Regions from separate parts of the Azospirillum sp. TSO5 genome, predicted to be linked through region 2. Evidence: predicted binding sites of a transcription regulator. Region 2 holds the regulator's gene; the other holds the start of a gene.
What was found. The regulator PhoB, encoded in region 2, activates phosphate uptake and scavenging genes when phosphate is short. The targets are predictions, from matches to a motif close to TNTCATAAAACTGTCA.
Positions count from the first base shown of each region.

Region 1: TSO5_RS25100 (Na/Pi cotransporter family protein) is a predicted target of PhoB. The motif match lies at 3,229-3,244, and genes of this name have one in related genera.

Region 1 covers NZ_LGQY01000115.1:2,866-18,248, reverse strand. Annotated here, with positions in the region: gene TSO5_RS25110 (NUDIX hydrolase) at 1-433, shown strand, start outside; gene TSO5_RS25105 (EAL domain-containing protein) at 390-1,268, opposite strand; gene TSO5_RS25100 (Na/Pi cotransporter family protein) at 1,476-3,146, opposite strand; gene ychF (redox-regulated ATPase YchF) at 3,297-4,397, opposite strand; gene TSO5_RS25090 (cysteine hydrolase family protein) at 4,495-5,049, opposite strand; gene pth (aminoacyl-tRNA hydrolase) at 5,057-5,629, opposite strand; gene TSO5_RS25080 (50S ribosomal protein L25/general stress protein Ctc) at 5,721-6,317, opposite strand; gene TSO5_RS25075 (NADH:ubiquinone oxidoreductase subunit NDUFA12) at 6,587-6,979, shown strand; gene mlaD (outer membrane lipid asymmetry maintenance protein MlaD) at 7,071-7,607, shown strand; gene TSO5_RS25065 (hypothetical protein) at 7,710-7,976, shown strand; gene TSO5_RS25060 (DUF2155 domain-containing protein) at 8,142-8,531, shown strand; gene TSO5_RS25055 (alpha/beta hydrolase) at 8,599-9,261, opposite strand; gene epsC (serine O-acetyltransferase EpsC) at 9,609-10,394, shown strand; gene TSO5_RS25045 (Rrf2 family transcriptional regulator) at 10,391-10,876, shown strand; gene TSO5_RS25040 (cysteine desulfurase family protein) at 10,922-12,061, shown strand; gene TSO5_RS25035 (molecular chaperone DnaJ) at 12,262-12,951, shown strand; gene TSO5_RS25030 (ferredoxin family 2Fe-2S iron-sulfur cluster binding protein) at 13,026-13,355, shown strand; gene mnmA (tRNA 2-thiouridine(34) synthase MnmA) at 13,498-14,661, shown strand; tRNA gene TSO5_RS25020 (tRNA-Met) at 14,831-14,905, shown strand; gene TSO5_RS25015 (diguanylate cyclase) at 15,024-15,383, opposite strand, start outside.
Region 2 covers NZ_LGQY01000043.1:51,769-67,151, forward strand. Annotated here, with positions in the region: gene TSO5_RS13445 (GGDEF domain-containing protein) at 1-1,178, shown strand, start outside; gene thpR (RNA 2',3'-cyclic phosphodiesterase) at 1,175-1,720, opposite strand; gene TSO5_RS13455 (NADP(H)-dependent aldo-keto reductase) at 1,879-2,934, opposite strand; gene TSO5_RS13460 (FIST N-terminal domain-containing protein) at 2,964-4,115, opposite strand; gene TSO5_RS13465 (arylesterase) at 4,119-4,739, opposite strand; gene TSO5_RS13470 (ABC transporter ATP-binding protein) at 4,852-5,625, shown strand; gene TSO5_RS13475 (FtsX-like permease family protein) at 5,810-8,335, shown strand; gene TSO5_RS13480 (Bax inhibitor-1/YccA family protein) at 8,482-9,207, shown strand; gene TSO5_RS13485 (SAM-dependent chlorinase/fluorinase) at 9,291-10,019, opposite strand; gene phoB (phosphate regulon transcriptional regulator PhoB) at 10,184-10,888, opposite strand; gene pstB (phosphate ABC transporter ATP-binding protein PstB) at 10,990-11,832, opposite strand; gene pstA (phosphate ABC transporter permease PstA) at 11,840-13,153, opposite strand; gene pstC (phosphate ABC transporter permease subunit PstC) at 13,146-14,528, opposite strand; gene TSO5_RS13510 (PstS family phosphate ABC transporter substrate-binding protein) at 14,587-15,383, opposite strand, start outside.

The sequences.
Region 1 (15,383 bases), on a different contig from region 2:
CGAATATCCCGACCGTCCCTGGGTCGGTGTCGGGGCCGTCGTCTGGCGCGGCGACAAGGTTCTGCTGATCCGGCGGGGCAAGGCACCGCGGATGGGCCAGTGGAGCCTGCCCGGCGGAGCGCAGTCGGTCGGCGAAACCGTGTTCGAGACCGCCGTGCGCGAGGTACGCGAGGAGACCGGGTTGGAGGTGGTGCCGACCGGAATCGTCACCGTGGTCGACGCCATCACTCCCGATGCCGAGGGCCGCGTCCACTATCACTACACTTTGGTGGAAGTGGCGGCGGAGAGTGCCGAGGGCGACCCGGTCTGCGCCGACGATGCGCTGGAAGCCTGCTGGGCCACCGCCGAGGAGGCTGGCGAACTGACGGAATGGGACGAGACCCGGCGGGTCATCCTGATGTCTGCGGCCCAGCGGCGGAACCCGACCCCATAGGCCGCAGGGTGCCGATGACGCTCCGCTCGGCCAGGAACTCACTCACCCCGTCGGCGCTCAGCGGACGCGACAGCCAATAGCCCTGCAGAACGTCGCAGCGGTAAGCCTGCAGATAGAGCCGCTGTTCCGGCGTCTCCACCCCTTCCGCCACCACGCCCAAATCCAGCGCGTGGGCCAGCGCCACCACCGCCTGGACGATGGCGGCCGCATCGCGGTCCTCCACCATCGCCTGGACGAACTGCTTGTCGATCTTCAGCGCCTCTACCGGAACCCGACGCAAGGTGGCCAGCGACGACCAGCCGGTGCCGAAATCGTCCAGCACCAGCCGAATCCCGGCACCGCGAAGCTGCACCAGTGCCTCGCGCGCCTCGGCGCCATGACTGAACATGCTGGTTTCGGTCAGCTCCAGCTTCAGGTTGGCGGCCGGCAGGCCGGTCTCCGTCAGGATTCCGAGCACCTTCAGCACCAGCCCCGGATCGTCGAGCTGCCGCGCCGACAGGTTCACCGACACCGGAATGTCGGGGTAGCCGGCACGCAGCCAGCCGGCGGCCTCCCTGCAGGCGGTCCGCAGAGTCCATTCGCCCAGCAGATGGATCGCTTCCCCTTGTTCGGCCATCGGAACGAAGACGTCGGGGGGCAGCATGGTGCCGTCGGACAGGCGCCAGCGCGACAGAGCCTCGAAGCCGGTCAGGCGGCTGGTGACGACGTCGGCCTGCGGCTGGAAGACCAGGGAGAGTTCCTGACGGTCGATGGCATCGCGCACCCGCTCGGCGAATCCGGCGTCGGATATCCCCTGCGCTTCGGGTCCGTTCGACGTCGCGTGCGTGTTCGCCACCGTCCGCTCCCTCTCGACAACCATTCCCGGGTTCGACAACGGCCCGCTGGGCCTCATTGCCATAACAACCACAGGGACGGTTTGTTAACCATGTCGCGAAAGAGCTTGACGAATTTTATATGGTTACGAAAGTGTTAACGTGGCTGGGCTGGTGACAAGAAAAGGTCGAAGCGGAAGCCATGCAGCACCCCCATTGGGAACGGACGGTCACGCCCGTGCTGCCCCTCGTTTGAGACGGCTGGGCAGAAGCTCCCCCGATTGATCGAGCACCGGATAGGCGGCGGCGACCAGATGGGCGTTGATCCGGCGCAGGTCGCGCAGGATGTCCAGATGAAGGGCGCTGGTCTCGACGCTTTCCTTGCGGCCGGCGCGCAGGCGGGCGAAATGCGCCTCGGTGGCGCTGGTCTCCAGATCGCGGATTACCTCCTTCTCGTGGATCAGCGCGCGGGCGGACCGGACATCGCCCGACACGAAGACGGCGGCGGCCAGACGCTGGGTCTCGCTCAGCCGTTCCAGCATGCCGGCGATCTCGGCCGCCCCCTCGGTGGAAAAGCGCAGCCTGCGCCGGATCTTCTTGGAGGCCGCCTCCATCAGGTTGCGGTCGACGATGTCGCCGACATGCTCCAGATTGATGGTGAAGGTCAGCACGTCGGACACCCGGCGGGCGTCGCGTTCGTCCAGATCCTCGACATTGATCTGGGTGAGGTAGCGCTTGATGGCGTCGTGCAGCCGGTCCAGCACATCGTCCATCCGTCGGATCTCCTGCACCCGCTTGCGGTCGTCGGTCTGGATCACGTCCAGCGCGCCGCGCAACATGCTGTCCACCGTGTCGGCCATGCGCAACGCCTCGCGCGACGCGTTGGCGATGGCGAGGTGGGGGACGCGCAGGGCGCTGCGGTCGAGATAGAGCGGCATCGCCGGATCGGCGACCGCCACCCGTTCCGGGAACATCCGCGTCAGCATCCGCGCGAACCAGGGAAGCGGTCCGATGAACAGCCCGGCCATCGCCAGATTGAAGGCGAGGTGGAAGTTGGCCGCCAGCCGCGCGGCATCCGGCGACACCGCCTGCAAGCCGGTGGTGATCGGTCCCAGCAGCGGCACGACGATGAGGCAGCCGACGAGCCGGTTGATGAGGTTGCCCACCGGCAACCGCCTTGCCGCCGGGTTGCGGCCGTCGCCGCCGGGTCCCTCCACCACCGGATTGACGGCGCTGCCCAGATTGGCGCCGACGACCATGGCGACCGCCGCCTCCGGCCCGATCACCCCGCCGCCGGCCAGCGAGGCGATCAGCAGGATGGCGGCGACGCTGGAATGGGCGGCCCAGGACAGCAGCGCCGCCAGCATCACAGCCACCACCGGATCGGCGGTCAGCATCGCCAGCATTCGCCGCAGCATCGGCGCGTTCTCCGCCGGAGCGATGGTCGCCAGCAGCAAATGCAGCGACAGCAGCATCAGACCAAGCCCGATGGCGACCCGGCCCAGGTCGCGGCTGCGCGTCCGCGCCCCGCGGCGGAAGGCGATGAAGCCGCCCAGCAGCAGGACCGGCGCCACATGGGCGACGTCGAAGGCAAGGATCTGGACAATCAGGGTGGAGCCGACATTGGCGCCCAGCATCACCGCCAGCGCCGGCATCAGCGACACCAGCCCGGTGGCGGTGAAGCCGGTCGCCATCAGGCCGGTGGCGGTGCTGCTCTGCAGCAGCATGGTGATGCCCATGCCGGACAGGAAGGCGGTCCAGCGGTTGCGCAGACCGGCCCCCAGGATGCGGCGCAAGTCGCCGCCGAGCGCGCGGGTCAGCCCGCTTTGCACCATGTGCAGCCCCCACAGGAGCAGCACGACATTCCCGGCCAGTTCCAGCAGCACCCGCGTCGCCTGCATCGCACCCCCTCTGTCGGGTCGGGGATGCGATCAAGCGGCACCCCTAACTGAAGTGTGGGGAGTGCTGATTGTTACGACAATATGACAGTTGGGTGACGGCGGAGGTGGAAAGGTGGCGATGACGCCCCCTCTCCCTCAATCCCCGCTTACTCAGACGTTGAAGCGGAAGTGGAAGATGTCGCCGTCCTGGACGACGTATTCCTTGCCTTCCTGGCGCATCTTGCCGGCGTCCTTCGCCCCCTGCTCGCCACCCAGCGTGACGAAGCTGGTGTAGTCGATGGTCTCGGCGCGGATGAAGCCGCGCTCGAAATCGGTGTGGATGACGCCGGCGGCCTCGGGAGCCTTGGCGTTGCGGCGCACGGTCCAGGCCCGCGTCTCCTTCGGGCCGACGGTGAAGAAGGTGATCAGGTCCAGCAGCTTGAAGCCGGCACGGATCAGCTTGTTCAGGCCGGTTTCCTCCAGCCCCATCGACTCAAGGAATTCAGCCTTCTCGGCCGGATCGGAGAGCTGGGCGACCTCGGACTCGATGGCGGCGGAAATGACGACGACCTCGGCATTCTCGGCCTTGGCCTTTTCCGCGACCTTGGCGGAGAATTCATTGCCGGTCGCCGCCGACGCCTCTTCCACGTTGCAGACGTAGAGCACCGGCTTGTCGGTCAGCAGCATGAACTGCTTGAACACCGGCCGCTCGTCGTCCGACAGCTCGACCACGCGGGCGGGCTTGCCGTCCTGCAGCACCTTCAGGGCGCGCTCCATCAGGTCGGCCTTGATCTTGCTGTCCTTGTCGCCGCCCTTGGCCTTCTTCTGCAGGCTGGTCAGCTGGCGTTCCAGGCTTTCCATGTCGGCGAGCATCAGCTCGGTCTCGACCACCTCGGCGTCGCGCAGCGGATCGACATTGCCCTCGACATGGGTGATGTCGTCGTCCTCGAAGCAGCGCAGCACATGGACGATGGCGTCGACCTCGCGGATGTTGGCGAGGAACTGGTTGCCCAGCCCTTCACCCTTCGACGCGCCGCGGATCAGACCGGCGATGTCCACGAACTCCAGCTGGGTCGGGACGACCTTCTGCGACTTGGCGATTTCCGCCAGCTTGTCCTGCCGCGGGTCGGGCACGCCGACGCGACCGACGTTCGGCTCCTTGGTGCAGAAGGGGAAATTCGCCGCCTCCGCCGCCTGGGTGGCGGTCAGCGCGTTGAAAAGGGTCGACTTGCCGACGTTCGGCAGGCCGACGATGCCGCAATTGAAGCCCATGGGTGGGTGCTCGCCGTCGGAAATTCTGGAATTGAGGCGCTTTATCCTACGATGGGGGACAAAGCGCAAACGCGAAGTGGGGGAAGGCGTCCGTCAGTCAGAAAGCGATCGCGTCCGCGGTCTTCACATCCACCCGGCAATCACCTGCCCCGAAGCCGTCGAGCGTCGCATTGTGGTGGGCGATGATCTGATCGAAGCGCAGGCCGCCGCGGTCGGCGGTGGCGTGCCCGTCGGCGATCAGCGTCACGTCATAGCCGAGCGAGACCGCGCGCCGGACGGTGGTGTCGACGCAGAATTGCGTCATGCAGCCGCCGACTACGATGTGGTCCACGCCGTGGGCCTCCAACTGCTCCTCAAGGTCGGTCGCGAAGAAGGAGTCGCACTCGGATTTGTGGACGACCACGTCGCCGTCCTGCGGAGCGACCTCGGAGCGGATCTCCCACCCCTCCGTCCCGACGGCCAGACGGTGGCCCTCGATGCCGTCATTCTGGACCAGGATGACCGGGACGCCGGCCGCCCGCGCCCGCTCCTTGATAGTCCGCAGACGGCTCACGGTCGCGTCGAGCGCCCTGTCGATTTCGGGTTGACGATCCGATGTACCGCAGCCGGCGACGATGGCATTCTGAACGTCGATGATCACCAGACCGAGCATCTGCGCCTCACTTGCCTTGGGTTGCCACCGTCACCTTGTTCATGAACAGCTCCGGCTGTCCATCAACAATCAATGGCAGGTTGTCGGACACGGCGTCGAGCAGCGGATCGATCCAGCTCTGGTCGGCCTTGGCGAAGTCATGCAGCACATAGCCGCTGACCAGATCCTTGTTGCCGGGATGGCCGATGCCCAGGCGGATGCGCCAGTATTCCTTGCCGATATGCGCGTCAATGGAGCGCAGGCCGTTGTGGCCGCCATGGCCGCCGCCCTTCTTCACCCGGATCTTTCCAGGAGGCAGGTCAAGCTCGTCATGGATGACGACGACGTTCTCGGGCTTCAGCTTGTAGAACTGCAGGGCCGCCACCACCGACTGGCCGGACAGGTTCATGAAGGTGGCGGGCTCCAGCGCCAGAACCTTGTCGCCGGCGACGGTGCCCTCGGCGGTCTGGCCTTGGAAACGCTTCTTCCACGGGGTGAAGCGATGGCGCTGGGCGATGGTCTCCACCGCCATGAAGCCGATGTTGTGGCGGTTGCGGGCATACTCGTTGCCGGGGTTGCCCAGTCCGACCAGAAGCAGCATGTCCCTCACCCTTTGGAAAGCATTCTCCACAAACGAAGCGGGGGGCCGAAGCCCCCCACCGTAACCATCTTCAAAGGTCGAACGCTCCTTATCAGGAAGCGGCGCCCTCTTCCGACTTCAGGCCCGACGGCGCAACGATGGTCGCGATGGTGAAATCGCGGTCGGTGATCGTCGAGGTCACACCCTCCGGCAGCTTGACCGAGGAGATGTGGATCGAATCGCCGACGTCGAAGCCTTCGCACGAGATGGTGATGTGCTCGGGGATGCTGTCGGCCGGGCAGCTCAGCTCCAGCTCGTGACGGACGATGTTCAGCACACCGCCGCGCTTCAGGCCGGCCGACTTGTCCTGGTCGACGAACTCGACCGGAACCTGCACGTTGGTGCGGGTGTCGCCGGACACGCGCAGGAAGTCGACATGCAGCGGGAAATCAGTCACCGGGTGGAACTGCACGTCGCGCGGCAGGACGCGGTGGGCGGTGCCGTCGACGGTCACTTCGAACAGGTGCGTGAAGAAGCCCGGCTGATGCAGGACGCGGGTGAACTCGAACTTCTCGAGCGAAATGGTCAGGGGAGCCTGCTTGCCACCATAGATGACGGCCGGAATACGGCCATCACGGCGGGTCTGGCGGGCGGTCCCCTTGCCGGCCCGTTCGCGCGTCTCAGCGCCGAGCGGAATGATCTTGGTCATGACGATGCTCCAAAACGAAAGGGCGCCGGCCTCCAGGGGTGCCGGCGCATGCGCGGGGTGCATACGGCAATCGGCCGGGCGCGTCAAGGAAAAGGGGGCGTTCCCGCAGAGCGACCGCCGCCAGGGCGCTTCCGCTCTCAAAAGGAGCCGAAAGCCGGCAAATTGGGCCTCACCAACGGTGGACGCGCGGCACTTGCGGTGTCATAGTGCGGCCCGCATTCGACCAGCCCCGTGTCCACGGGGCCAGACTCCGGAATTCGTGAGCGACGATGAGCGAGCCGATCTCCCTGTTCACCAAACTGGCGAACATCCACATCCGTTACGTCACGTGGCGTCGGGGCGCCAAGGTCGGCAGCGACCGCTTCGGCAACGTCTATTACCGCAACAAGGACGCCCAGCCCGGCACGCGCGAGCGCCGCTGGGTCCTGTATGCCGGTGAGCCCGATGCCTCCAAGATCCCGCCGGAATGGCATGGGTGGCTGCACCACACCACCAAGGAGCCGCTGCCCGAGGGGTCGAGCGCCTTCCACAAGCCGTGGCAGAAGGAACATCTGCCCAACATGTCGGGCTCGGTCCAGGCCTACCGTCCGCCCGGCCATGTGCTGGCCGGCGGGCAGCGCGTGCCGGCCACCGGCGATTACGAGCCTTGGACGCCGAGCTGATCCCTGCCGGGACTGACCATCACGTCGGAACGGAAAGCCCGGCCCCTTTCGGGCCGGGTTTCGATTCGGGAACTCGCAGCAGGATAGCTCTATGCGCCGGAATGTGATCGAAACCGTGCTGGGCGGCGTCGTGCTCGCCGTGGCCGCCGTGTTCCTTGCCTTCGCCTACAAAAGCGCCGACCTGCGCAAGGTGCAGGGCTATGACGTCACCGCCAACTTCAACAGCATCACCGGCCTGCAGAGCGGCGCCGATGTGCGCATCAGCGGCGTGAAGGTCGGCACGGTCACCGGACTGACGCTCGACCCCACCAGCTATCAGGCGGTCGTCCATCTGTCGGTCGACAATTCGGTGAAGCTGCCCAAGGACACCGCGGCGGTCATCGCATCAGAAAGCCTGTTGGGCGGCAAGTTCCTGTCGCTGGAGCCGGGCGGCGATCCCGACATGATCAAGCCGAATGGCAAGATCGAGTTCACGCAGAGCACCCCGGGTCTGGAACAGCTGCTTGGTCAGGTCATCTTCTCGCTGCAGAGCATGAGCAAGTCCGGCGACCAGGCGAATGGCCAGTCTTCCGGCGGTCAGCAGGGCCAGGCTCCCGGCCAGACGCCGGCCCAGCCGCCCAAGCTGTAATCACTCGACCCTGGGCGTGGCCGGAACCGACGGTCACGCTCAAGCGTTCCTCCTGCAATCCGGACGGCGACGCCCCCGGAATGCGAGGCAGGAGGAAATGCGATGCGTCTGACCCATTTGGCCGTGTTTGGCCTTGCCCTGGCAACTGCCGCCTGCGGCGCCGACATGGAAGAGAAATCGGCCACCGGCGGGCTTGGCGGCGCCGCGGCCGGCGCGGTGGTCGGCGGACCGGTGGGCGCCGTGGTCGGAGCCGCCGCGGGCGCCGGCGCCGGTGCGGCGACTCAGAAGATCGAAGACCGGAACGGGACCCAGAGCGGGTCCGGCGCCACCTACAGCGCCCCCGCCTCGCGCAGCACCGTCACGCGCTGAAACACCCGATCCGCACAACGCACCCCGCACAACACACCCCAGCGCCCCCCGCCACTGGACGCTGACCCCGCTTCCGGGATAGAAGGCGGAGCGCCCCGGCAGAGGTCCCCTGATTGGCTGGGTCCTGCCGCGGAGCGCCGTCCGCAATTACGGAAGCGATCCGACGTGACGAGACTTCTCCGATTTTTCCCGCTGGCGGCCGCCCTGCTGGCAACCGCGTCCGTCCAGGCCGCTCCGGTCCCGAGCCAGATGATCGAGCGGCCGGCGGCCAAGCTGCAATGGCTGGACAAGGTGACCGCCCGCACCTCCACCTTCACCATGAAGGTCGGAGAGACCAAGGCGATGAGCAGCCTGCGCATCACGCTGCGCGCCTGCCGCGAGAACCCGCCGATCGAAACGCCGGAATCGGCCGCTTTTCTGGAAGTGACGGAAATCAAGCCCGGCGAGCAGGCGGAACCGGTCTTTAGCGGCTGGATGTTCGCCTCCAGCCCCGCCCTGTCGGCGATGGAGAACCCGATCTACGACGTGTGGGTTCTGGGCTGCGAGCAACAATAGGCACGGCGCCAGCCCCCATCCAACCGCCCACGCTCTCGTGGGAACGGCTGGATGGGACTGGGCTTACTTACTCCGCCACTGCCGCGATGGGATTGCCCAGCGCCTTGTCCAGATAGTCGTCCACCTGGATCGCCAGATCGTCGGTGCGGTTGACGAAGAAGTGGCTGGCGCCGGGGACGACGCGGTGGTCGATGCGAATGTCCTTCTGGTGCGACAGCTTGGTCACCAGCTTGGTCACCGCGGCCTGGGGCACCACCTCGTCCTTGTCGCCATGGATGATCAGGCCCGAGGACGGGCACGGCGCCAGGAAGGAGAAGTCGAACAGGTTGGCCGGCGGCGAGACCGAGACGAAGCCGTCGATCTCCGGACGGCGCATCAGCAACTGCATGCCGATCCAGGCGCCGAAGGACACGCCGCCGATCCAGCAGAGCGGCGCGTTGGGGTTGTAGGTCTGCAGCCAGTCGAGCGCCGCCGCCGCATCGGCCAGTTCGCCCTCCCCCTTGTCATAGGTGCCCTGGCTGCGCCCGACGCCGCGGAAGTTGAAGCGGAGAGCCGAATAGCCGCGCTTGGTGAAGGACTGGAACAGGGTGAAGACCACCTTGTTGTTCATCGTCCCATTGTGCTGCGGGTGCGGGTGCAACAGCAGCGCAACCGGGGCGTTCGGCTGCTTGCCGTGGGTGTAACGGCCTTCCAGGCGACCGGCGGGACCGTTGAAGAGCACTTCAGGCATGGGAACGACGTTCCTGACGCGGACAAAGGGTTGTTGGGACCACCGCGACGACCGGCCGGATTTTCATCCGGCAAACCGCCCCGGCACACAGGCCGTCGGGCCCGTCACGGATTTTCCCGTCTTGGAGTGGGGTTTTCCGCACACAATTCTTGACCGTTTTGCTTGGTCATCATATATGCGTCGTAACGTCCTCCGGGACAACCCGCCTGACCCGCCCGATCGGCCCCAGCGCCTGCTGGACCGATCGATAAGTCCGGGTCCCTGCCGGCCGGAACCCGAATGGGTCCGAACCGGAAAGGTCCTGAACCGCGAGGGTCCGACAGGCCGAAGCCGGGCGCGGGCGGCCGATGAGAGCGGCGGACTATACCACGGCGGGTGATGGCGTGTTCAAGCATCTTCGCGAAGAGATCGATGGGATCATGGCGCGGGACCCCGCCGCCCGCTCCCGGCTGGAGGTGGCGCTCTGCTACCCCGGCTTGCATGCCATCGTGCTCCACCGCATCGCCCGGCGCGCCCGTGACGCCGGCTGGCACACGACCGCCCGGCTGATCTCCCAGATCGCCCGCTCGCTGACCGGCATCGAAATCCATCCCGGCGCCACCATCGGTCGCCGCTTCTTCATCGACCATGGCATGGGCGTGGTGATCGGCGAGACGGCGGAAATCGGCGACGACGTCATGCTCTATCATGGGGTGACGCTGGGCGGCACCTCGCTCGATACCGGCAAGCGCCACCCGACGCTGGGCGACGGCGTCATCGTCGGCGCCGGCGCCAAGATCCTGGGCGCCATCACCATCGGCCGCGGGGCGCGCATCGGCGCCAACGCAGTGGTGGTGGCCGACGTGCCCGCCGACACCGCGGTGGTCGGCATCCCGGCCAAGCCGGTCATTCCGCGCGACCGCGCGGAAACCCGGAAATTCATGCCCTACGGCACCCCCTGCGGCGAGATTCCCGATCCGGTCGCCCGCGCGCTGACCGGCCTGCTCGATCAGGTGACGGCGCTGCAGGCCCGTGTCGGAGAGCTGGAAGCGGACCGCCCGTCTGCCGCCCTCCCCCGATCAACACCCACACCGCTAGAGACGGTGGCGTCCCACAATGGCGGGATGCACGAAGCGCAAGGAGAATCGCGATGAGACTCAGCACCAAGGGCCGCTATGCCGTGATGGCGATGGTCGATCTGGCCGCCACCAGCCAGGGCAGCCCGGTCGCGCTGGCGGACATCGCGGAGCGGCAGGAAATCTCGCTGTCCTATCTGGAGCAGCTGTTCGCCAAGCTGCGCAAGGGCGGTCTGGTCAAGAGCGTGCGCGGCCCCGGCGGCGGCTATCTGCTGGCCCATCCGGCCGACGCCACCCGCGTCTCCGACATCATCCTGGCGGTGGACGAACCGATCCGCACCACCCGCTGCGCCAACGGCACGCCGCAGGGCTGCCGAACCAACCGCTCGCGCTGCCTGACCCACGATCTGTGGGAGGAACTGGGCAACCAGATCCATATGTATCTCAGCTCGGTCACCATCGCCGACGTGGTGGAGCGGCGGATCATCGGCACCAGCGGCCTGAACCTGCTGCGCCCGGCCCCGGCCGCCGACAGCACGGCCGTCGCCGCCGCAGAGTGACGCCGCCGGATGAGATTGGCCTTCGCAGTTGAGCGTGCCTGAAAAGTGACCGCCCCGTTCGTCGCCCCCTTCCGTCGGACCGGTGTCTATCTCGACCACAACGCCACCGCTCCGCTGAAACCGGAGGTCAAGGCGGCGATGGGTCAGGCGATGGACCTGGTCGGCAACCCGTCCTCCGTTCACGCCTTCGGCCGCAGCGCCCGCCGGGCGGTGGAGGAGGCGCGCGCCGCCGTGGCCGCCCTGGCCGGCGTGAAGCCGGCGCAGGTGCTGTTCACCGGCAGCGGGACGGAGGCGAACAACTTCGCGCTGCGCGGCTTCCCCGGCCGCCGGCCGCTGACCTCCGCCATCGAACATGAGTCGGTGCTGGCAGCCTGCCCCGATGCGGAGCGCTTCGGCGTGACCCGCGACGGCGTCGCCGACCTTGAGGGCCTGGAACGCCGCTTGGTCGGTGCGGACGGTCCGGCTCTGGTCTCGCTGATGCTGGTCAACAACGAGACCGGGGTGATCCAGCCGGTGGCCGAGGCCGCCGGGATCGCGCATGCTCATGGGGCGCTGGTCCATTGCGACGCGGTGCAGGCCGCCGGGCGGCTGCCGCTGTCCCTGCCCGACCTCGGCGTCGACCTGATGACGCTGTCGGCCCACAAGCTGGGCGGTCCGACCGGCGTCGGTGCCCTGATCCTGGCTGAAGGGCTGGAGCCCGACGCGCTGATCCGCGGCGGCGGGCAGGAACGGCGCAAGCGGGCCGGCACCGAGAACCTGCTGGGCATCGTCGGCTTCGGCGCCGCCGCAAGGCTGGCGCGGGAGGGGTTGGCGGAGGCCGCCGACCTCGCGGCCCTGCGCGACCGGCTGGAACGCGAGGCGCTGGCCGCCGTACCGCACGCCCGGGTGATGGGGGGCGGTGCGGCGCGGGTCGCCAACACCAGTTGCCTGATGCTGCCCGGTCTGCCCGGCGAGACCCAGGTGATGACGTTGGACCTCGCCGGGGTGGCGGTGAGCGCCGGATCGGCCTGTTCCAGCGGCAAGGTGAAGCCGTCCCATGTGTTGGCGGCGATGGGCGAGGACGACCGGTCCGCCGCCAGCGCCATCCGTGTCAGCCTGGGCTGGACCAGCGACGACGAGGCGGTCGATCGTTTTCTGACGGCCTGGACCGCAATGGCGCGGCGAAGCGCGTCCGCGGATGGCTGAGTTCCGCTGTCGCCCGCCTGCCGCCCGCCATGCCTGCGCGACCATCTGTCCCCCGCCCGGAAAGTCCGCATTCGCGCATTGCGCCGGCTGCGGCTTATGGGTATGACCCCGCGGAAGGCCCGCCGGCTTGCAGTGGCGGCCTGATGTCGGGGTATCGATCCTATCGGCCGATCCTTTCGGCGTTTTGACGGACTGTGCGCATGACCCGTTCCAAATCAGGCCCGCCCGGCAACAGCAGCGGCGGAATTTCCGGCGCCATCGCCGGCGATCTGGAGCCCTGCGGCACCTGCGGCCGCTCGGTGGCGCCGCGCGCCCTGTTCTGCCACGCCTGCGGCGCGGCCCAGCCGCCGCGGCCGCTCGACCCCTTCACCCGGTTGGGGCTGGAACGCCGCTTCGACATTGATCTGGAGCAGTTGTCGAAGCAGCATGCCGGCTTTACCCGCGCCATGGACCCGGATCGCTTCGCCACCCGCGGACCGCGCCAGCAGGCCAACGCCAAGGCCCAGATCAATGCCCTGCGCGACGCCTATGAGGTGCTGCGCGATCCCATCCGCCGCGCCCATGCGCTGCTGGCCCTGATGGGCGGCACGCCGGCCGTCGGCGACGAAGACGGCAATGGGGACGAAGAGATCGCCGACCTCGCCACCCGGCTGTCCCGTGCCGACGATGCGCTGGAACTTGACCGCATAGGGCTGGACCTCAGCCAGCGGGTCGAGGCCTGCATCAAGTATCTCACCCCTGCCTTCCGCAAGGCGCAGACGGCCGCCAGCCCCGACAGCCCGCCGGCCTCCGACGGCGCCGCCCGCATCCTGGCCCGGCTGGAACGGCTGGAGGCGCTGGCCGCCGAGGTCCGCGACCGCCGCGCCGCCCTGACACCGCCGCGGCCCTGATCCGCTTTTCCCTTACAATCACCCTCTAAACCGCCCCCTAAATCGCTAGGCAACCTTAAAGGAACGAGGACCCCATGCCCAAGATGACCTTCATCGAGCCCGATGGCACCCGCCGCGAGGTGGACGCCCCGCTCGGCCTGTCCGTGCTGGAGATCGCGCACAAGAACAGCCTGGACCTGGAAGGCGCCTGCGAGGGCTCGCTGGCCTGCTCCACCTGCCATGTCGTGATCGAGCCGGAATGGTTCGACGTCCTGCCGGACGCGCAGGAGGACGAGGAGGACATGCTGGACCTCGCCTTCGGCCTGACCAAGACCTCGCGCCTGGGCTGCCAGATCATCATGACCGAAGAGCTGGACGGCCTGATCGTCCGCCTGCCGGGCGGCAGCAACAACGCGATGAAGTGACGGTCCAGGGGAACCCTGTTCCGGCCGCCGGGCCCCGCGTCGCGCGATGCGGCGCCCGGCGGCCTTCTTTCCCTGCCGTTCCCCCGTACCCGCCCTGCTTTCCTACCTTTTCCGGGCGCCTGCCCGCCCCATATAGGGCGCCATGAACTCCCTCGGTCTTTCCAAGCGCCCCCAGGATACCCGCGTCGTCGTCGCGATGTCCGGCGGGGTGGATTCCTCCGTCACCGCCGCCGTGCTGCGGGAGGAGGGCTATGACGTCGTCGGCATCACGCTGCAGCTTTACGACCACGGCCTCGCCCTGCAGAAGCCGGGCGCCTGCTGCGCCGGCCAGGACATCTACGACGCCCGTCAGGTCGCCGACCGCATCGGCATCCCGCATTACGTCCTGGATTACGAGGGCCGCTTCAGCCAGGACGTGATGGACGATTTCGCCGACAGCTATCTGCGCGGCGAGACGCCGATCCCCTGCGTGCGCTGCAACCAGCGCGTCAAGTTCCGCGACCTGCTGAACACCGCCCGCGACCTGGGCGCCGACGCGCTCGCCACCGGCCACTACGTCCGCCGCATCGCCGGCCCGCAGGGTGCCGAACTGCACCGCGCCGTCGATCCCGCCAAGGACCAGAGCTATTTCCTGTTCGCCACCACGCGCGAGCAGCTGGAGTTCCTGCGTTTCCCGCTCGGTGGCCTGACCAAGCCGGAGACCCGCGCATTGGCCGAGCGCCACGGGCTGGAGGTAGCGGCCAAGCCCGACAGCCAGGACATCTGCTTCGTCCCCAACGGCAATTACGCCGAGGTGGTGGCGAAGCTGCGCCCCGGCTCGGTCGAGCCCGGCGACATCGTCCATGTCGACGGCCGGGTGCTGGGCCGCCACAAGGGCGTCGTCCACTACACGGTCGGCCAGCGCAAGGGGCTGGGCATCGGCGGCATCCGCGGCCAGGAGGAGGAGGCGCTCTACGTCGTCCGCCTGGAGCCCGCCCGCCGCCGCGTCGTCGTCGGCCCGCGCCGCGACCTCGCCCGCTCGCTGGTGATGGTGCGCGACGTGAACTGGCTGGGTCCTGATCTGGTCGAGGGTGCCGGCATCGAGGTGTCGGTGAAGCTCCGCTCCGCCCAGCCCGCCGCCCCTGCTCTATGGCGCGCCGGCCCCGACGGCACCGCGCGGGTCGAGTTGCTGGAGGCCCAGCACGGCATCGCTCCCGGTCAGGCCTGCGTCGTCTATCAGCGCGACCGCGTGCTGGGCGGCGGCTGGATTTCCGGCACGGCGGGAGGTGTGGCCGAGGGTGTGGAGGTTGGTGAAACGGCAGCCTGAATCAGGGGGTTATGCGGGTTTTTGCCGACCGGCCGAAAAAAATCGCACCCCCTGAAAATTCCGCGTTGACAGGCCAAGTCGCCCTATCCTATATAGCGGCTCCCGGCGGCAACGACGGGACACGATGGTAGCCAACGGCGGCGGAAACGCCAACAACGGCGCTCACGATGGCAGCGTAGCTCAGTGGTAGAGCAGGGGAATCATAATCCCTTGGTCGGGGGTTCAAATCCCTCCGCTGCTACCATCAAAGAAAACCCCCTGATTTCCGGAAGGAAGTCAGGGGGTTTTTCTTTGCGCATCGTCCACATGATGCAGCGTCGATCGCGGTTCGACGATTGCGAGGCCCCCGGCGTTGCCCTCCCCTACCCCTGTATCGACTTCGGCAGCGCGATCTGCGGTTCGACCTCCACGCGATTGCGGCCGGCGTTCTTGGCGCGGTAGAGGGCGGCGTCGGCGCGGGCCAGCAGCGGTTCGATGCCGGTGTCGGGGCCGGTCAGCCAGCTCAGGCCAAGGCTGACGGTCAGGTACAGTTCACCGCCGTCCTCCAGCTTCACCGGTTGGGCGGCGATCGCCTGGCGCAGGCGCTGGGCGGCGGCGAAGGCGTTTACCGGCGGGGTTTCCGGCATCACCACGGCGAACTCCTCGCCACCCAGGCGGCCGATGATGTCGCAAGCGCGCATAGTGTCCTTGCAGGCGCGCACCGTGCTGCGGATCGCCTCGTC
Region 2 (15,383 bases):
GGCTTCTTGCCGCCCTCTTCGGCGCCTTCGTCCGCAGCGACGAACTGCCCGATCTGATCTGGCCGGCCGGTCACACGCCGATCCTGCAGCGGCGGCGCGCCGCGATGATCCAGTCGCGCGTGCGCATGGTGGCGCTGATCTTCGGCGTCCTGACCCCGCTGTGGATTGCCATCGACGTCACCGTCTTCGAATGGAAGCTGGCCGTCTGGCTGATCGTGCTGCGCCTCAGCGCCAGTGCCGCCTTCCTGGCGCTCGCCTTCGACCGCCGGTCGTGCGAGGATATGACCTGCGCCTGGTGGCGGCTGGCCGCCCTGCTGGCGATCCCGACGCTGTTCTTCGCCATCTCGCACCCGCTGCTCTACAACCAGGGTGTCGACGACCTGCGCATCGCCGTCAGTGCCGGCTATGGCTATCTGCCCTTCGTGATGGTGGCGGGGCTCAGCGTCTTTCCGCTGACCGCGGTGGAGGGCGCGCTGTTCGCCGCCCCGATGCTGGGCGCCCATCTGGCCGCCGGCTTCTACGGCTCGCTGGTGATGCCGTTTCCATCCTACATCAGCGCGCTGTGGCTGCTGGCGCTGATCGCGGTGGTGGCGACGCTGGCGGCGATCAGCCAGCTGCATTTCATGATCGCGCTGCTGGAGCAGGCGGCGCACGACGCCCTGACCGGCGCCTTCTCCCGCCGCATCGGCGAGGAATTGCTGAAACTCCAGGTCGCCCATGCCGAACGGGCGGCGCAGCCACTGTCGGCCATCTTCGTCGACCTGGACGATTTCAAGGCGGTCAACGACCGCTATGGCCATGAGGAGGGCGACCGCGTCCTGCGCCATGCCGCCAACACCATCCGCAGCCTGCTGCGCCAGTCCGACGCGCTGGTGCGCTGGGGCGGGGAGGAGTTCCTGGTCGTCATGCCGGACACGCCGGTGGAGGGCGCGATGATCGCGGTGGAGCGGATGCGCCGGGCCGGTTTCGGCAAGCGGCCGGACGGCAGCCTGCAGACCGCCAGCATCGGCATCGCCGAACAGACGGCCGACCGCCCCACCGACTGGGAATCGTTGGTGGAATTGGCCGACCAGCGCATGTACCGCGCCAAACAGGACGGTAAGAATCGGGTGGTGGGGACCGGCGGCGACAAAGGACCGGACGCCGAGGCCCAGCCCTGGGACGGCATCGTCGCCTAGGCACCGCTCTCCAGCGGATACTCCCGCAACGCCTCATACACCGCCCCGCCGTTGCCAAGATGGCTGCGGTAGAGCGTGACGTGATCGACCGGCATCGGGCCGGCGCGGAACAGGCCGCGGTCGGACAGGAAGCGTCCGATGCGGTCGGCCGGCGCGTCCTTCAGCCGGGCGAGCGTGATGTGGGGGGAGAATTTCCGCTCCTCCGCCGGCAGGCCGCAGCGAACCAGGGCGGATTCGATCTTGGCCTGCAGATGGGCCAGCGCCTCGTTGCGCTCCACCCCCGCCCACAGCACCCGCGCCCGGCGGGCGCTGCCGTACATGCCGACGCCGTCGAACGTGAGTGCGAAGGCCGGCGCCCGCAGTTCCGCCAGCGCGGCATCGATGTCCATAGCCTGATCCTCCGGCACCTCGCCGATGAAGCGCAGGGTCAGGTGCATAGCCTCCGGCTCGGTCCAGCGCGCGCCGGGCACGCCGCCGGCCAGCCCGGCCAACCTCTGGCGGACCTCCTCCGTCAGGTCGAGGGCGACGAACAGGCGGAGCATGGGGCACCTCCGGGTTTGCTGCTACGGCTCGCCCCCTTCCCGACCCTCCCCCGCTTTGCGGGAGAGGGTGCCTTATGCGAAACGGCGGCAGTTCCCTCTCCCGCGAAGCGGGGGAGGGTTAGGGAGGGGGCAACCGCCGCCAATACCTTACCAACAGCTTACGGACACGGATCCGGCATGCGGTTGTGCACGGCGTCGATCTCCGCCATCACCTCCGGCGACAGGGTCACGTCGATGGAGTCGATGTTGGAGACCAGCGTTTCCATCGTCGTTGCCCCGATCAGCGACGAGGTGACGAAGGGTTGCTGCAACGTGAAGGCGATGGCCATCTGGTTGGGCGCCAGACCGTGGCGGCGGGCGATGTCCAGATAGGCCTCCGTCGCGGCGTCGGCGTTGACGGTGGCATAGCGCGACGGCCGGTGGTCGAGCGCGCGGCGGCTGCCCGGCGGGATGGCGCCGTTCAGATATTTCCCGGTCAGCGTGCCGGCGCCCAACGGCGAATAGGCGAGCAGCCCGACATCCTCGCGAAGCGCCACCTCCGACAGGCCGTTCTCGAAGGTCCGGTTCAACAGGTTGTAGGCGTTCTGGATCGAGGCGACGCGCGGCAGCCCAGCCATCTCCCCCGCCACCTCGGCGGCGCGCAGCCAGCGCATCACGCCCCAGGGGCTCTCGTTCGACAGGCCGACATGGCGGATCTTGCCGGCCTGGACCAGTTCGGCCAGCGCCGCCAGCGTCTCCTCGATCGGCGCGCCGTCCTGCTCCGGCTTGTGGCGGTAGGTGCGGACACCGAAGCGGTTGGTGACGCGGTCGGGCCAATGGATCTGGTAGAGGTCGATGTAGTCGGTCTTCAGCCGCGACAGGCTGGCCTCCACCGCGGCGAAGAGGTTGGCGCGGTCGAGCCGCGACTTGCCCTCGCGTACCCAGCCGAAGCCGCCAGCCGGCGCACCGATGATCTTGCTGGCGAGGATCACCTTGTCGCGCTTGCCGCGCGACTGGAACCAGCTGCCGATCACCGCCTCCGTCTTGCCATAGGTGTCGGCGGTGGGCGGGATGGCGTACATCTCCGCCGTGTCCCAGAAGTTGATGCCGCGGTCGAGAGCGGCGTCCATCTGGGCGTGGCCTTCGGCCTCGGTGTTCTGGCGGCCCCAGGTCATGGTGCCCAGGCCGATGGCGCTGACCGACAGGCCGGTGCGGCCGAGCGGACGATACTGCATCCGGAACGTTCCTTATTTGAAATGATCTTTTAGAGGAAAAGCGTCAGCACGCCGGTGTAGCCATAGAGCCGGTTGTGCGACACCTCGCCCGAGGCGAAGAAGCCGGTCAGCGGAATGTCGCCGAAGGTGTCGCGGATCATCGACAACTCGGCGTCGGCGGTGCCGAACAGGCCGGGACCGCGGGCGATGCAACTGACATACACCGCTCCCTTCGGCGTCGCCTTCACCCGTTTCTTGAGGCTGTCCAGCATCCGGCGCATGTCGGCGGCAGCGGTTTCCGGATCGCGGCGGGTGAACATCACCGGCTGGCCGGTCGTCACCCGCTCGGCGATGGAGATCCAGCCAGCGCGCGGGTCGATGGCGATCAGGTCGCGGACCAGATAGTCCTGGGTGTCGGACCCGGCGATGGGCAGCCCGGCGCAGATCACCCCGGCGACCTGCCGCAGGTCGGCGGCAAGCTCCGGTCCGATGTCTTCCTTGAAGACGTCCAGTGCCGGGCGGTTGTCGATCTCCAGGATCACGTTGTCATCGCTGGCGGTGACGGTGCGCGTCGGCCCGATCGGGCGGCAGCCCTGGGTGAGGGCGGTGGCGACCGGCAGATTTGGCGCGAAGAGCACACCCGACACGCCGCCCTCGGTGACCGGATCGGCATCCTCGGCCCCGGCAGCAATCTGCGGGAACTCCCCGCGCGAGGCGGTCAGGCCGCCGACCAGGAAGACGCCGGCCTCCTCCGACAAGCGGGATACCAGCCCGGCCATGTCGGCATGGTGGGGATCGACATGGACCAGCGCCAGCGCCGCGCCATGTTTGTCCAGCCAGCCGCCGGCACTGCCGCGCAGCGGCTCCAGCCCATCGGTCAGGGTGGGGAACAGGCGGAAGCTGTCCTCCGGCAGGCGGGCGGCCATGATCGCCATCCCCGGCTCGTCGAACAGGGCCTCGCCGTTGGCCATCACGCCGATGCCAGCGGTGCCGACCCAATGGCGGATGCCGGTGACTCCGCGCAGCAGGGTGACAATGCTGGTCGCATGTTCCGCCAGACCGTCGGTCAGGTAGAGGAAACCCAGGTTGCAGCCGGCGACCGGACCCAGCCGGTCGAGACAGGCCTTGACCGTCGGTCCCCATTCCGCCCCGGCGGCGCAGGCGGCGTGAAAGCAGGTGTCGCTGTCCAGGGTCACGGTCATGGGTCAGCCTCCGGTTTTGACGGTAGTCTTGCCGATATTGGGGAGGCCGTCGAGCAGCGCGGTGACGGAGGGCAGGATGCGCTCCACGATCACCGCCACACCCTGGGCATTGGGATGCATCCCGTCCGGCTGGATCAGCGACCGGTCCAGCGCCACCCCGTCGAGGAAGAAGGGATAAAGCGGCAGGTCGTAGGCTTTCGCCAGATCCGGGTAGATGGCGTTGAACTTGTCGGTATAGGGCTTGCCCAGGCTGGGCGAGGCGAGCATGCCGGCCAGCAGGGTCGGGATTTTGCGCTCCGCCAGCGCCTTCAGGATGGCGTCGAGGTTCGCCTTGGCCTGATCGGGGTCGAGCCCGCGCAGCATGTCGTTGGCGCCCAGCTCGACGATGGCGGCGTCCGGCTTGTCGGCCAGCGCCCAGTCCAGCCGCGCCCGGCCGCCGGCGGTGGTGTCGCCCGACACGCCGGCATTGATGACGGTGACGCTGTAGCCCTTGGCGGCCAGCGCCTTTTCCAGTTGGCGAGTGAAGCCCTGCTGTTCCGGCAACCCATAGCCCGCAGTCAGGCTGTCGCCCAGCGCCAGCAGCTTCACCGGCTGCGCGGCGTCGGCGCGGTTCGGAACGGTCATCGGTACCCCTGCGGCAAAGACGAAGGCCAGCGCCGCAGCGAAGGCGCCCGTGTTGAAAGCCCGGCGGGTCGTGCCATATGGCGATGGTCCGTTCCGCTTGTGCGAGAGTCGCATGTCCAAGGCTCAGTCCCCTGCAACGTCGTCAAAATCCATCGCCCGGTCTTCCAACGATGCTGAGTCCATCGTTGAACTCGACGACGTCCACCTGAAATTGGACAGCGGTGCCGGACCCGTCAACATCCTGCGCGGCGTGAATCTTCAGGTGGCGGCCGGGGAGCGGGTCGGCGTCGTCGGTCCCAGCGGTTCCGGCAAGTCGACCATGATGATGGTGATGGCCGGTCTGGAACGCCCCAGCGGCGGCACCGTCCGCGTCGCCGGACAGGATCTCGGGCGCCTGGACGAGGATGGCTTGGCGCGGTTCCGCCGGCAGCATGTCGGCATCGTCTTCCAAGCCTTCCATCTGGTGCCGACGATGACGGCGCTGGAGAATGTCGCCATCCCTCTGGAATTCGCCGGGGTCGCCGACGCCTTCGACCGCGCCCGCATCGGGCTGGAGCAGGTGGGATTGGGGCACCGCATCCACCATTATCCCGGCCAGCTGTCCGGCGGCGAGCAGCAGCGCACCGCATTGGCCCGCGCCTTCGTCACCGAGCCGTCGCTGCTGCTGGCCGACGAGCCGACCGGCAACCTCGACATCGACACCGGCGCCACCATCGTGAAGCTTCTGTTCGATCTCGCCGAGCGGCGCGGCACGACGCTGGTGCTGATCACCCACGACCAGACCCTCGCCGCACGCTGCGACCGCACGGTGCGGCTGGCCGACGGGCGGATCGCCGACGATGGGCAGGCGGCGCGTCGCGCGAAGCTGCAGGCGGCGGGGGAGTGAGGGGGATGCTGATACAAGCGCCGGGTGCCCCCTCCTTCCCACGGCTTCGCCGCGGGTCCCTCCCTCCCCCGCTTCGCGGTAGAGGTGGGATTTGCATAACGGCGGCAGTCCCCTCTCCCGCGAAGCGGGGGAGGGTTAGGGAGGGGGTATCCGCCGCCACCTGTCACACACCGGCGAGGCGCGCATGACCAACCTCAGCCTCGCGCTTCGCCTTGCCCGGCGGGAGCTGCGCACCGGCCTGAAGGGCTTCTGGGTCTTCCTCGCCTGCCTCGCCCTGGGCGTGGCGGCCATCGCCTCGGTGCAGTCGGTGTCGAGCGGTCTGCTCGACGGGCTGGCGAGCGACGGGCGGTCGATCCTGGGCGGTGACGTCGCGTTGCGGCAACTCTACACCCCGCCGACCGACGAGCAGATGGCCGCCCTGAAAGCCGATGGCCGGGTGTCGACCTCCGCCGAGATGCGGGCGATGGCGCGGGCGGGCGATGAAACGCGCTCCTCCCTGGTCGAGTTGAAGGCGGTCGACGACCTCTATCCGCTCTACGGCACCGTCACGCTGGAGGGCGGCGGCGACCTGCGCGACGCGCTGGCGCAGAAGGATGGCCGCTGGGGCGCGGTGGTCGAGGCCAGTCTGGTCGATCGGCTGGGGGTCAAGCCCGGCGACACCATCCGCATCGGCGAAGGCGCCTACCGCGTCGCCGCCGTGCTGGACCGCGAGCCGGACCGCGCCTCCTCCAACGCCTTTTCACTGGGCCCGAGGGTGCTGGTGGCGCTGCCGTCGCTGCAGGCTACCGGGTTGCTGCAACCGGGCAGCCTTACATGGTGGAGCGCCAAGGTGGCGCTGCCGCCGCAAACCGACCTGAAGGCGTGGCAGGAGGGGTTGCGCACCCGCTTTCCCGACGCGCCCTGGCGGATGCGCGACTACACCAACGCCTCGCCGCAGATCGAGCGTTTCATCGACCGCATGACGCTGTTCCTGACGCTGGTCGGGCTGACAGCGCTGCTGGTCGGCGGCGTCGGGGTCGGCAATGCGGTGCGCAGCCATCTGGACTCCCGCGCCCGCACCATCGCCATGATGAAGTGCATCGGCGCGCCGGGGGCGCTGGTCTTCGAGCTCTATCTGGCGCAGATCCTGGCGCTCGCGCTGCTGGGCATCCTCATCGGGCTGGCGCTGGGCGCGGTGGCGCCGCTGGCGCTGGGCCGGCTGCTCGACGGCGTGCTGCCGGTGTCGGCCCATATCGGCGTTTATCCCGGAGCTTTGGCGCTCGCCGCGCTCTATGGCGTGCTGACGGCGCTGACCTTCTCGCTGTGGCCGCTGGGCCGGGCGCGCGAGGTGCCGGCGGGCGCCCTGTTCCGCGACGTCATCGCCCCGGCCGGCGGGCAGCCGCGCATGCCCTATACCGTCGCGATGATCCTGTCGGCCCTGGCGCTCGCCGGGCTGGCAGTGCTGACGGCGCACAACAAGCTGTTCGCCCTGTGGTTCGTCGGCGGATCCATCGCCACCTTCCTGGCCTTCCGCGCCGCAGCGGCGCTGGTCACCTGGGGGGCGAAGCGGGTGGGGCGCGTCCGGCGGCCGGGGCTGCGGCTGGCGCTCGCCAACCTGCATCGGCCGGGGAACCCGACGGCGGCGGTGGTGCTGTCGCTGGGGCTCGGCCTGACGGTGCTGGTCGCCATCGCGCTGATCCAGGGCAACTTCTCCCGCCGGGTGTCGGAGACCATCCCGCAGGATGCCCCCGCCTTCTTCTTCGTCGACATCCAGCGCGACCAGTTCGACCCCTTGCGCGACCTCGTGACCGCCGTCCCCGGCACCAGTTCCTTCGAGGCGGTACCGAGCCTGCGCGGCCGGATCGAGCGGGTGAACGGGCAGGAGGCGGAAAAGGCGCTGGTCAATCCGGAGCAGGCATGGATCCTGGCCGGCGACCGCGGCATCACCTATTCCGCGACGATCCCGAAGCATTCCACCGTCACCGCCGGCAGTTGGTGGCCGCAGGATTATGCCGGACCGCCGCTGATCTCCATCCATCAGAGCGTCGCCGAGGCCTTCGGCATCGGTCCCGGCGCCACCCTGACCATCAACATCCTGGGCCGCAGCATCGAGGCCAAGGTCGCCAACGTGCGCTCCGCCGATTTCAGCAGCATGGCGATCAACTTCACCATGGTCTTCGCCCCCGGCACGTTGGAAGGCGCGCCGCAGACCTGGGTCGCCACCGTCCGCGCCACGCCCGACGCCGAGACGCAGGTGCAGCGCGCCGTGCTGCAGCGCTTTCCCAACATCACCATGGTGCGGGTCAAGGACGCGCTGGACACGGTGTCGGAGATGCTGGGCCATATCGGCACCGCGGTGCGCATCGTCGCCGGCATCACGCTGGCCGCCGGCACGCTGGTCCTGGCCGGTGCGGTTGCCGCCGGGCACCGCCGCCGGGTCTATGATGCGGTGGTGCTGAAGGTGCTGGGGGCCACGCGCGGCGACGTGCTGCGCGCCTTTCTGCTGGAATATGGGCTGCTCGGCCTGCTGACCGCCGTGATCGCCGGCATCATCGGCACGCTGACCGCCTGGGCGGTGCTGAAGTTCCTGATGCATTGGGAATGGAGCTTCCTGCCGTCGGCGGTCATCACCACCGCTTTGCTGAGCACGGCGATCACGCTTGCTTTCGGGTTCTATGGTACTTGGCGCGCTCTGGGCCAGCCTTCGGCGCCATTGCTTCGGAACGAGTGACGCCTGAGTCATGAAGCCGCAGGAAAAACGAATCGTGAAAGCTTTTTCATCTGGAAAAAGCGCTGCCGATTCCTATTGAACCGCCTGACGGACTCGCCAATATGTCCTGCGACGGGATCACCCTATTCCACCGAGGAAACCAAACCATGGCAGACCCGACCTATAACCGCTTCGCGACCGTGGGCCGCGCGACAGATCGGGGATACTTCGACGAAGGCCTGCGGCAGCACATGCTGCGCGTGTACAACTACATGGGTGCCGGCCTGATCCTGACGGGTCTGGTCGCCGCGCTCGTGTCGTCCAGCCCGGCCATGCTCCAGGCCATCTTCGGCACGCCGCTGAAGTGGGTGGTGATGCTGGCCCCGCTGGCTTTCGTCATGGTGCTGTCCTTCGGCATCCAGCGCCTGTCCTTCGCATCCGCCCAGTTGATCTTCTGGGCCTATTGCGGTGCCATGGGCCTGTCGATGTCGGCCATCTTCCTGGTCTTCACCGGGGCGTCGATCGCGCTGACCTTCTTCGTCACCGCCGCCACCTTCCTGGCGATGAGCCTGTACGGCTACACCACGAAGGCCGACCTGTCGAAGATGGGCTCGTTCCTGATCATGGGCGTCATCGGTCTGGTGATCGCCGGTCTGGCGAACATCTTCTTCCAGTCGCCGGCCCTGCATTTCGCGATCTCCGCCATCGGCGTGCTGATCTTCACCGGCCTGACCGCCTATGACACGCAGGCGATCAAGGAAAGCTACGCCGAGGGCTACGATCACGAGAGCACCGGCAAGCTGGCCCTGATGGGCGCCCTGACGCTGTACCTGGACTTCATCAACCTGTTCCAGTTCCTGCTGCAGTTCCTGGGCCAGCGCAACAACGACTGATCCTAAAGACGCCTGATCGGACAAGCATCGGATCAAGCAGCAGCCGCCCGGAAGCACCCCGCTTCCGGGCGGTTTTCTTTTGGTCAGGTCTCCACCGTCACCGGGTCGCCGACCGCCAGCCCCAGCACCCGGTCGGCTCGCCCGCGGTTGACGGCGATTTCCGCCAGTCCGTTTGAGTTCTCGTACCACAGCGGCTGCCCCGGTCCGACGGCTCCGAAGGTGCGGGCGCGAGCGATGCGACTGCCTGCCACGGTCAACACCGCGTCGGCGGGCAAAGTGGTGGCGCGCATGCCGGTCATGGCGTTGCCGTAGACATCGACATAGACGATGCGCGGCAGCTCGTCCGGCCAGTCGGGACGGTCGATGGCGGCGGGGGCGAGCGGGCTGCGGTCGACCGGGCGACCGGTGGCGAGGCTGGCGGCGACAGGTGCGAACAGGTCGCGTCCGTGGAAGCTGGCGGACAGCCGGTCCGGAATCCAGTCGATGGTCCAGGCGTTTAGCGACGTTGCGCGGCGGGCGATCAGGGCGAACAGGCCGTTGTCGGGACCGACGAACCAACGCCCATCTGCCTCGACCATCACCGGCCGGCGGTCGGTGCCGACGCCAGGATCGACGACGCAGAGGAAGACGCTGCCGGCGGGAAAGGCCGGGGCGTAGGCAGCCAGCAGATAGGCGGACAGCTGCGGGTCGAAGGCGGGGGCGTCGGCGAACAGGTCGATGACCGGGACGGTGGGCGCCTGTTGCGCCAACACCGCCTTCATCTGGCCGGTGTAGGGGCCGGAGAGGCCGAAGTCGGTGAAGAGCAGGATCATACTGTGTTGTCCCCTCTACGGCTTTGCCCCCTCCCTGACCCTCCCCCGCTATCGCGGGAGAGGGGACTGCCGCCGCTTCGCAGATAACTCATGCCGACAAGCGTCCAACCCCCTCTCCCGCGAAGCGGGGGAGGGATGGGGAGGGGGCAATCGAAGCCAACCCCTCACACCGACTTCGTATCCAGCGCATACCCCGCCGACCGTACGGTGCGGATCAGGTCCAGTTCGTCCTCTTCGTTCATCGCCTTGCGCAGGCGGCGGATGTGTACGTCCACCGTACGCGGCTCGACGTACACGTCGTGGCCCCACACCAGATCGAGGAGCTGTTCGCGCGAGAAGACGCGGCCGGGATGCTGCATGAAGTGGCGCAACAGGCGGAATTCGGTGGGCCCGAGATGTACGTCCCGGCCGTTGCGGCGTACGCGGTGGGCGGCCAGATCCATCGTCACGTCGGCGAAGGTCAGCACCTCGTCGGTCATGCCGGGGGAGGCGCGGCGCAGCACGGCGCGCATGCGGGCCACCAGCTCGGTCGGGGAGAAGGGCTTGGTGATGTAGTCGTCGGCGCCGGAATTAAGGCCGCGCACCCGGTCGCCCTCCTCGCCGCGGGCGGTCAGCATGATGATCGGGATGTCGCGGGTCTTGGCATTGCGGCGCAGCTGGCGGCAGACCTCCAGCCCGCTCATCAGCGGCAGCATCCAGTCGAGCAGCACGATGTGCGGCGTCTGTTCGCCGGCGGCCAGCAGGGCCTCCTCGCCGTCGCTGGCGGTGGCGACGCGGAAGCCTTCCTTTTCCAGGTTGTACTTCAGCAGCGTCAGGATGTCGGCCTCGTCCTCGACGATCAGAACGAGCGGCTTCAGGGCCGCATTCATGGTGGCTCCGTTGACAGCGCGCGTCTCGACGTTAACCGGCATGGGACAGCCTTTTCAACAAAGGAGGAAGGGGACAGGAGTAGGGCACAGTGGCGCAGGACTCAGCCGTAGCGGCCGGTGATGTAGCCCTGGGTGCGCTCGTCGCGCGGGTTGGTGAAGATTTCCTCGGTGTCGTCGCACTCCACCATCTCGCCCAGATGGAAGAAGGCGGTGCGCTGGGACACGCGGGCGGCCTGCTGCATGTTGTGGGTGACGATGACGATGGTATAGTTGGCCCGCAGCTCGTCGATCAGCTCCTCGATATGAGCGGTCGCAATGGGGTCGAGCGCCGAGCAGGGCTCGTCCATCAGGATCACCTCGGGGCTGACGGCGATGGCGCGGGCGATGCACAGCCGCTGCTGCTGGCCGCCGGACAGGCTGGTGCCGGGCTCGCGCAGGCGGTCCTTCACCTCCGCCCACAGACCGGCGCGTTTCAGCGAGGTCTGCACCACCTCGTCCAGCTCGTCCCGTCCCGATGCGAGGCCGTGGATGCGCGGGCCGTAGGAGACGTTGTCGTAGATCGACTTTGGGAAGGGGTTCGGCTTCTGGAACACCATGCCGACGCGGGCGCGCAGCTGCACCGCATCGACCGCCTTGCCATAGACGTCCTCGCCGTCCAGCGCGATCCGCCCTTCGACCCGGCAGCCCTCGATGGTGTCGTTCATCCGGTTCAGGCAGCGCAGGAAGGTCGACTTGCCACAGCCGGACGGGCCGATCAGCGCCAGCACCCGGTTTTCCTGGATGTCGAGATCGATGCCCCGCAGCGCCTGCTTGGCGCCGTAGAACACCTTCACCCCATGGGTTGTCATCTTGTTGGGCAGGGCGGCAGTGGAGGCCCGGTCCGGTTGCCGGTCGCCACGGGACCGCAGCTTCAGCGGGCTCGGGATGCTGCCTGGAATGCTCATGGGGCGCTCACCACCGTCTCTCGAAAATCTTGCGCAGGATCACGGCCGCCCCATTCAGCAGGATCAGGACGCCGAGCAGGATCAGGATCGCCGCGGAGGTGCGCTCGGTGAAGGCACGCTCGGGGCTGTCGGCCCACATGTAGATCTGCACCGGCAGCACCGTGGCGCTGTCGGTCAGCCCGTGGGGGATGTCGACGATGAAGGCGACCATGCCGATCATCAGCAGCGGCGCCGTCTCGCCCAGCGCGCGGGCCATGCCGATGATTGTGCCGGTCAGGATGCCGGGCATCGCCAGCGGCAGCACATGGTGCAGCACCGTCTGCAGCGGCGAGGCGCCGATGCCCAGCGCCGCTTGGCGGATCGACGGCGGCACCGCCTTCAGGGCGACGCGGGACGCGATGATGATGACCGGCAACGTCATCAGCGCCATCACCAGCCCGCCGACCAGCGGGGCGGAACGGGGCATGCCGAAGAAGCCGAGGAAAACGGCCAGACCCAGCAGGCCGAAGATGATCGACGGCACCGCGGCGAGGTTGTTGATGTTCACCTCGATCAGGTCGGTCCAGCGGTTTTTCGGCGCGAATTCCTCCAGATAGACCGCCGCGGCAATGCCGGTCGGCACCGACAGCGCCATGGTCACCAGCAGGGTCAGCAGCGAGCCGACGATGGCGCCGCCGATGCCGGCCTGTTCCGGCTCACGGCTGTCGCCGGCGGTGAACAGGGTGGTGTTGAAGCCCTGCGCCAGCGCGCCGGAGGCCAGCAGCGCGTCGGCCGCCGCGACCTTGGCATCGCTGAGGCCGCGCTCGCTTTCCGGCAGGTCGCGTCGATAGCCGCCCTTCACCAGCTGATCGATCTGGTCGTCGGCGCGGACCCAGACGGTCCGGGTCGTCCCGACCAGCGCCGGGTCCTTGGCGACCATCGCCTCCAGCTCGTACGGCGCGCCCGACGACAGCAGGTCGTTCAGCACACGGCGGCCGGCGCGGTCGGTCACCTGCGGGAACTGGGCGTAGAGGGAGCGGCGCAGCAGGGCGGTGTAATTGCGGTCGGCGACCTCCGCCGGGTCGAGCGTCACCTCCAGCCGGATGCGCGCCTCCAGGAAGGCACTGGCGCCCTTGGCGACGATGGAGCCCAGCAGCAGCATCAGGATCAGCGCCGCCAGCGCCACCGCGGCGGCGCCAGCCAGCCGGAAGCGGCGCTCCGCGGCATGGCGGGCGCGCAGCCGGCGGGCGAAGGCCTCGCTGCGCAGGCGCGACTTCGGCACGGAGGAGGGTGCAGGGGAAGGCGTCACGGCCGCCACGTCCTGCTCGACGAGGTCAGTCATATTTTTCCCGATAGGTCCGGACCACCCGCAAGGCGACCATGTTGAGGCAGAGCGTGACGAGGAACAGCACGAGGCCGAGGCCGAAGGCCGACAGCGTCTTCGGGCTGTCGAACTCCTGGTCGCCGACCAGCAGCGTGGCGATTTGGGTGGTGACGGTGGTCACCGCCTGCAACGGGTTGGCGGTCATGTTGGCGGTCAGGCCCGACGCCATGGTGACGATCATCGTCTCGCCGATGGCGCGGCTGACCGCCAGCATCACCGCGGCGACGATGCCCGGCAGCGCCGCCGGCAGGACCACCTGCTTGATCGTCTCCGACTTGGTGGCGCCGAGGCCGTAGGAGCCGTCGCGCAAGCTCTGCGGCACCGCGTTGATGACGTCGTCCGACAGGGAGCTGACAAAGGGGATGATCATCACCCCCATGACGATGCCGGCCGCCAGCGCAGATTCGGAACTGACGTCCAGCCCCAGCGCCTCGCCGACCGAACGCACGAAGGGCGCCATGGTCAGCGCGGCGAAGAAGCCGTAGACCACCGTCGGGATGCCGGCCAGGATTTCCAGCGCCGGCTTCAGCCAGGTGCGGACGCCGCGTCCGGCATATTCCGACATGTAGATCGCCGCCATCAGCCCGACCGGCACCGCCACCAGCATCGCGATCACGGTGATGAGAAGCGTGCCGGCGAACAGCGGGATCGCGCCGAAGGAGCCGCTGGACCCGACCTGATCGGCCCGCATCGCCATCTGCGGGCTCCAATGGGTGCCGAACAGGAAGTCCAACGGCGAGACGACGGTGAAGAAGCGCAGCGCCTCGAACAGCAGCGACAGGACGATGCCGACCGTGGTCAGGATGGCGACCAGCGAGCAGACGACCAGCGCCACCCGCACCACCCGCTCCACCGCCGGGCGGGCGCGCAGGTCCGGGCCGATGCGGTGGCGGCCCCAGGCCAGCCCGGCGACGGCGAGGCTGGCGCCGACGGCCAGCAGGCTCCAGTCGGCGAGGTCGCGGAGGGCGGAGTAGCGGCGGGCCGCCTCCGTCACCAGCGGATCAGCCTCGCGCCCGGTGGCGATGCCGTGGGCGAGATTGAGGATGTCGGCCTTCAGCAGGGCGACCGACTGGCCGTCGCCGGTGGTCAGCCGGTCAGGCAATGATGACAGCACCAGCTGCATCGCCAGCCAGCCTTCCGACGCCGTCCAGGCGACGAACAGCAGCAGCGCCGGCAGACCGGCCCACAGCGCGACATAGACGCCATGGTAGGAGGGGACCGAATGCAGCTCCGCCACCCGCCCGCCGACCGACGATGCCGCGCGCGACCGGCCGATCAGGAAGCCGATCACGGTGAGCAGGGCCAGGATCAGGGCGAGGAGGGTCAGCTGCATGCGGGTCGCTTCGGCGGAAGAGGGGCAGGCGGAAAAGAGGCAGGCGGAGAAGGGCTGGTCAGAACTGGAGCGGAGTCAGGTTGACCGCCTCGATGCGGGCGGCCTCGCGCAACGCCTTCGGCTCCGGGATCAGGCCCTTGTCGACCAGATAGCCGTCGTCGCCCAACGCGCGTTCCGAGGTGTATTCGCCGATGAACTCGCGGATGCCCGGAATGACGCCGGCATGGGCATTCTTGACATAGATGTAGAGCGGGCGCGCCAGCTCGTACTTTCCGGCGGCCACCGTCTCCGCCGTCAGGTCGACCCCGTCCATCTTCGCCGCCTGCAGCGTGTCACGGTTCTGGTCGAGATAGCTGTAGCCGAAGACGCCGAAGGCGTTGGGGTTGGCGGTCAGCTTCTGGACGATCAGGTTGTCGTTTTCGCCGGCCTCGACATAGGCGCCGTCCTCGCGGATGGTCATGCAGGCGCGCTCACGGGCCTTTTCGTCGGGGACCGCCTTGGCGACCTCGGCCACCTTCTTGCAGCCTTCCAGCATCGCCAGCTCGTTGAAGGTGTCGCGCGTACCGGAGGTGGGCGGCGGACCCAGCACCTCGATCGCCGCCTTGGGGAGAGACGGGTCGATGTCGGACCACAGCTTGTAAGGATTGGCGACCAGCGCGCCGTTCACCGGCACTTCCTTCGCCAGCGCCTTCCACAGCACGACGGTCGACAGCGACACCGGAGCGGCCTTCCTGGACGAGGCCAGGGCGATGCCGTCATAGCCGATCTTCAGTTCGGTGATCGTGGTGACGCCGTTGGCGGCGCACTGGTCGACTTCCGACTTCTTGATCCGGCGCGACGCGTTGGCGATGTCGG